2 regions of the Ramlibacter sp. G4-7 genome follow, and region 1 is predicted to be linked to the other one. Evidence: predicted binding sites of a transcription regulator. Region 1 holds the regulator's gene; the other holds the start of a gene.

Region 1 (3,160 bases):
GCGCCGTCGGCGCGCGCCGCGCCGCAAGGGCCTCGGCCTTCAGCGCCTGCCAGTCGCTTGCCGCGTGCGGCTTCAGCCGCTCGAAGCCGAAGCGGCGCAGCAGGCCGGGCGCGATGTTGCAGGCGACCTGGGCCGCTTCGATGGCGATGGTGCCGCTGCCGCAGCAAGGGTCGTACAGCGGCACGGTCGCGTCCCAGCCGCTGGCCGCGATCATCGCCGCGGCCAGCGTTTCCTTCAGCGGCGCCTCGCCCTTGTCCTCGCGCCAGCCGCGCTTGAACAGCGGCTCGCCCGAGGTGTCGATGTAGAGCGTGACGTCCTCGGCCGCCAGGTGCGCGAAGATGCGCGCCACCGGCCGGTGCGTGTCGACGTCGGGGCGCACGCCGCCGTGCGCGCGGAAGCGGTCGGCGACGGCGTCCTTGATGCGCAGCGCGGCGAAGTTGAGGCTTTTCAGCGGGCTCTGGTGCGAGGTGAGTTCGATCTTGAAGCTGTCGCGCGCCGTGAACCACTCTTCCCACGCGACGGCGCTGGCCACCTCGTAGAGCTCCTGCTCGCCCCGGTAAGGCTGGTGCGCGAGTTCGACCAGCACACGCTGCGCCAGGCGGCTGTGCAGGTTGAGCTTCATCACCTCGGTCCAGGTCGCCAGCAACTGCACGCCGCCGCGGGCCGTGCGCAGGTCGCGGCCGCCCTCGCCGCAGATGCGCGCGACCTCGTCGCGCAAATACATTTCCACCCCGCCGGCGCAGGGCAGGAACAGTCTCAGGTCTTTCACAATTCCTTCCGCAGGTTGGCTGGCGCGATCCGCAGCGCTTCACGGTATTTCGCAACGGTCCGGCGCGCGCACTCGATGCCCTGCTCCCGGAGCATCTCGGAGATCTGGCTGTCCGACAGCGGCTTCTTGTTGCTCTCGGCCGCGACGAACTGCTTGATCAGCGCGCGCACGGCGGTGCTCGAGGCGTTGCCGCCCGTCTCGGTGCCGAGCGCGGAGCCGAAGAAGTACTTCAGCTCGAAGGTGCCGTAGGGCGTGGCCATGTACTTGGCGGTGGTGACGCGCGAGATGGTCGACTCGTGCAGGCCGAGTTCGTCCGCGATCTCCCGCAGCACCAGCGGCCGCATCGCCAGCTCGCCGTGGATGAAGAAATTGCGCTGCCGCTCGACGATGGCGCCGGACACGCGCAGGATGGTGTCGAAGCGCTGCTGGATGTTCTTGATGAACCAGCGCGCCTCCTGCAGCCGCTGCTGCAGCGCCTGGTGGCCTTCGCCGCGGTGGGCCTTGAGCGCGCCGGCGTAGACGTCGTGCACGCGCAGGCGCGGCATCACGTCCGGATTGAGCTGCACGCGGAAATTGGCGCGCGCGCCGCGCCCGACCTGGGTGACGATCACGTCCGGGATGACGATGTTGCGTTCGACGTCGATGAAGCGGCGGCCCGGTTTGGGCTCCAGCCGGGTGATCATGGCGATGGCCGACTTCACCTGCGCGTCGGTGCCGCCGCACAGCTGCGCCAGGCGCTTCACGTCGCGCTTGGCGAGCAGGTCGATCGGCTGCTGGCACACCTTGATCGCGATGGGGCACACCTCGTCGGCGGGCCGCGCGTCCTGCAGCACCCGCAGCTGCAGCATCAGGCACTCGGCCAGGTTGCGCGCGCCCACGCCGGGCGGATCCAGGTTCTGCAGCAGGTGCAGCGCCACCGTGAAGCGGTGCACCAGCTCCTCGTGCTGCTCCAGGTCGTCCGGCGCCAGGCTGGCGGCGATTTCCTCCAGCGTGTCCTCGAGGTAGCCGTCGTCGTTGAGCGACTCGATCAGGTAGCGCAGCGCCACGCGGTCGACCTCGGACTGGCGCAGGGCGAGCGCCTGCCGGTGCAGCCAGGACTGCAGCGACTCGTTGCCGCGCGCCAGCTCCGTCGCGTCGACCTCGTCGTCCTCGCCCGTGTTGTTGCGGCGCGCGGCCTGGGCTTCGCCGCCCCACTCGCCGTCGTCGGGCACCGTCTCGGTGGTGCCGTCGCCCTCCCAGTTGGGGGCGTTGTCCTCGCCGTACTCGGGCGCGTCCGCCTCGGCGGGTGCCGACGCAGCGCTGGTCTCCGCGCCCACGGCGCTGCCTTCGTAGGCCGACTCGGCGTCGCCGTCGTCGTTGGCGCGCGCGTCGGAAGCAGCGGGGCCGAACTCCTCGGGCCCCTCCTCCACCTGCACTTCCAGGAAGGGGTTGTCGTCCAGCATCTGCTGGATCTCCTGGCTCAGCTCCAGCGTGGACAGCTGCAACAGCCGGATCGACTGCTGCAGCTGGGGCGTCAACGCGAGGTGCTGCGAGACGCGCAGCGAAAGTCCCTGCTTCATACGGACAGCGGAATTGCTTCCTGCCTCACATCCGGAAGTGCTCGCCGAGGTAGACCCGGCGCACGTCTGCGTTGTTGACGATGTCCGCCGGCGTGCCCTGCGCCAGCACCCGGCCCTCGCTGATGATGTAGGCGTGGTCGCAGATGCCCAGCGTCTCGCGCACGTTGTGGTCGGTGATCAGCACGCCGATGCCGCGCGACTTGAGGAAGCCGATGATGCGCTGGATCTCGATGACCGCAATCGGGTCGATGCCGGCGAAAGGCTCGTCCAGCAGGATGAAGCGCGGCTGCGTGGCCAGCGCCCGCGCGATCTCCACGCGCCGCCGCTCGCCGCCCGACAGGGCCACGGCCGGCGAATCGCGCAGGTGGTCCACCCGCAGGTCCTGCAGCAGGCGCGTGAGGCGCTTTTCGATCTCCTCGCGCGACAGGGCCTGGCCCTGCGCATCGCGCTGCAACTCCAGCACGGCGCGCACGTTGTCCTGCACGTTGAGCTTGCGGAAGATGGACGCTTCCTGCGGCAGGTAGGACAGGCCCAGGCGCGAACGCCGGTGGATGGGCATGTGCTCCACGGCCCGGCCGTCGATGGCGATCTCGCCGCCGTCGGCGCGCACCAGGCCGACGATCATGTAGAAGGACGTCGTCTTGCCCGCGCCGTTGGGCCCCAGCAGGCCCACGACCTCGCCCTTGGCGACCGACACGGACACGTCCTGCACGACCTTGCGGCCGCTGTAGGACTTCTGCAGGTGGCGCGCTTCCAGCCGGCTCTCGGTCTCCGTGGCCGGCGGCGCGTGCACCGTTTCCGCATCTCCCATCAGCGCGACTCCGGGGCGAGG
Region 2 (3,160 bases), on a different contig from region 1:
TCTCCGGTGACGCGCGCTTCGCGATCGAGCCCTTCCCTTCGGCGCGCGTGCCGCGCGAAGGCTGGGCCATCGGCTGCGCGGTGAAGAAGGAAGCCGGCGACCTCGCCGCTGCGTTGCAGGAAGCGATGCCGACGACCCAGCTGGCGGAGATCTTCGAGCGCGGCGGGGTGAAGTGGCGGGTCTGAGCCGACCACGCAAGAAAAGGCCCGGGATCCCCGGGCCTTTTTCCTGCCGCCGCCGTGTTCAGAAGAACCCGAGCGGCTTTTCCCCATAGCTCACGAGCAGGTTCTTCGTCTGCTGGTAGTGCTCCAGCATCATCTTGTGGGTTTCGCGCCCGATGCCCGACTGCTTGTAGCCCCCGAAGGCCGCATGCGCGGGGTAGGCGTGGTAGCAGTTGGTCCACACGCGTCCGGCCTGGATGCCGCGGCCCATGCGGAAGGCGGTGTTCATGTCGCGGCTCCACACGCCCGCGCCGAGGCCGTAGGGCGTGTCGTTGGCGATGGCAAGCGCCTCCTCCTCGTCGCGGAAGGTCGTGACCGACACCACGGGACCGAAGATCTCCTCCTGGAAGATGCGCATCTTGTTGTGGCCCTTGAACACCGTCGGCTGGATGTAGTAGCCGCCCTGCAGGTCGCCCTCCAGCACGTTGCGGGCGCCGCCGGCCAGGCACTGCGCGCCCTCCTGCTTGCCGATCTCCAGGTAGGACAGGATCTTCTGCAGCTGCTCGTTGGACGCCTGCGCGCCGATCATGGTGGACTTGTCCAGCGGGTTGCCCTGCCGGATGGCCGACACGCGCTGGAGCGCGCGCTCCATGAAGCGCTCGTAGACGGATTCCTGCACCAGCGCGCGCGACGGGCAGGTGCACACCTCGCCCTGGTTCAGCGCGAACATCACGAAGCCCTCGATCGCCTTGTCGAGGAAGGCGTCGTCCCTGGCCATGACGTCGGCGAAGAAGATGTTGGGCGACTTGCCCCCCAGCTCCAGCGTGACGGGGATGATGTTCTGGCTGGCGTACTGCATGATCAGCCGGCCGGTGCCGGTCTCGCCGGTGAAGGCGATCTTGGCGATGCGCGGGCTGGAGGCGAGCGGCTTGCCGGCCTCCAGGCCGAAGCCGTTGACGACGTTGACCACGCCCTTGGGCAGCAGGTCGCCGATGATCTCCATCAGCACGAGGATGGAAGCCGGCGTCTGCTCCGCCGGCTTGAGTACCACGCAGTTGCCGGCCGCCAGCGCGGGCGCCAGCTTCCACACCGCCATCAGCAGCGGGAAGTTCCACGGGATGATCTGGCCGACGACGCCCAGCGGCTCGTGCAGGTGGTAGGCGAAGGTCTCGTGGTCGACCTCGCCGATCGAGCCTTCCTGGGCGCGGATGCAGCCGGCGAAATAGCGGAAGTGGTCGATGGCCAGCGGCAGGTCGGCCGCCATCGTCTCGCGGATCGGCTTGCCGTTGTCCCAGGTCTCCGCCGTCGCCAGCAGTTCGAGGTTGGCCTCCATGCGGTCGGCGATGCGATGGAGCACCTGCGCCCGCTCGGCGGGCGAAGTGCGGCCCCAGGCGGCCTTGGCGGCGTGCGCCGCGTCGAGCGCGCGTTCGACATCCTCCGCCGTCGAGCGGGGGATCTCGCAGAACGGCTTGCCGGTGATGGGCGTGACGTTCTCGAAGTAGCGGCCCTGCGTGGGGGCGACCCACTCGCCGCCGATGTAGTTGCCATAGCGTTTCCTGAACTCCACCGCGAAGCCGAAGCGGCCAGGTTCCAGCATGTCCATGCGAGTCTCCAGAGAGCTGAACGCCACGGCAGATGCGCCGGTCGCGGCGTGAGGTTGGAAGGTCGGCGCTTGGGCAGGAGAACGCGAATGCCGTGCCAGTGCCTCGAAGCTGCGTCGAAGGCCGCCGGGATGCGGGAACACCCTGAGCGCCAGGCTCTCTCCGCGCGCACGGCGTCGTGCGGGACGGCGCAGTGTCACGCGATGGAACAGGGGTGGAACAGCAGCGGACCTCGCGCGGCCGGTCGCGCTGGAGCGCAAGCGCGACCCGGGCGGCCAGCGGACACCTTACTCGGGCTTGAAGCCGATCGCTCGCAGCACCCTGGCGTTCTCCTCGCCCGCGCGGCGCATGTCCTGCGAGAGTTCCTCGCTCGCCAGGGGCAGCCCCGGCTCCATGCCCAGCTCCGCCAACCTCCCTTGCGTTTGCGGGCTGGCCAGGTACAGCAGCGTCGCCGCACGCACCTGCTGCTGCAGCGCCGCCGGCATGTCCGGCCGCGACCACAGCGCGAACCAGCTCACGTCCGTGAGTTCGGGGTAACCGAGTTCCGCGAAGGTGGGCACGTCCGGCAGCAGCGGCGAGCGCTGCGGGCCGGTCGTCGCGTGCGCACGGACCTTGCCCGCGCGCAGCATCGGCAACACCGCGGCAGGGCCTTCCACCATCAGCGGCAGGTGCCCGGCCACCAGGTCCTGCAAGGCGGGAGGCGCGCCCCGGTAGGGAACGAAGGTGAGCTCGATCCCGGCAAGCTGGGCGAACTGCACGCCCAGGGTGTGCGAGCGCAGCCCGACACCCGCGGTGCCGAAGGCCAGCGTGCCGGGTTTCGACTTCGCGAGAGCGACCAGCTCGCCCAGGTTGCGGGCCGGCAGCTGCGGGCTGGCCAGCAGCAGCTGCGGCTGCCGGGCCAGCTGCACGATCGGCCTCAGGTCCTGGTAAGGCTCGTAGCGCACCCTCATGGCCTGCGGCACCTCGGTGACGATGCCGCGCTGGATCATGAGGAAGGTGCCGCCGTCGGCCGGTGCGGACAGCAGCTCCTGGACCGCCAGCACGCCGCTCGCGCCCGGCTTGTAGTCCACGATCACGGGCCGCCCGAGCGCCCGCTCCAGGCTTTCGGCCAGGGGACGCGCCACCACGTCGGCCGCGCCGCCCGGCGGGCCCGCGATGACGATGCGCACGATGCGCGTCGGCCATTCGGCCGCGCGCGCCGGCGCGGGCGCCGCGAGCAGCAGGCCCGCCAGCGCGAGACCGCCGAACGCCACCAAGCGCCGGCTGCGGTTCATGCCGCTGCCCGCCCTGCGCGCCGCCATTGCGACGGTGACTGCCCGAACTCCGCGCTGAACCAGCGCGAGAACGCACTCGTGCTGGTGAATCCGACCCGCGCCGCGACGTCCGCCACCGGACAGC

Evidence for each region. The regulator sigma-54, encoded in region 1, starts transcription at its own class of promoters, with help from an activator protein. The targets are predictions, from matches to a motif close to TGGCANGNAANCTGCTTT.
Region 2: adh (aldehyde dehydrogenase) is a predicted target of sigma-54. The motif match lies at 1,845-1,862, and genes of this name have one in related genera.

What each region holds. Positions count from the first base shown of each region.
Region 1 is NZ_JBYNTT010000031.1:84-3,243, reverse strand. Features, by position in the region: gene AC3EGR_RS24875 (THUMP domain-containing class I SAM-dependent RNA methyltransferase) at 1-769, opposite strand, end outside; gene AC3EGR_RS24870 (RNA polymerase factor sigma-54) at 766-2,328, opposite strand; gene lptB (LPS export ABC transporter ATP-binding protein) at 2,354-3,139, opposite strand.
Region 2 is NZ_JBYNTT010000005.1:193,654-196,813, reverse strand. Features, by position in the region: gene AC3EGR_RS09220 (substrate-binding periplasmic protein) at 1-185, shown strand, start outside; gene adh (aldehyde dehydrogenase) at 244-1,764, opposite strand; gene AC3EGR_RS09210 (Bug family tripartite tricarboxylate transporter substrate binding protein) at 2,050-3,063, opposite strand; gene AC3EGR_RS09205 (AraC family transcriptional regulator) at 3,033-3,160, opposite strand, start outside.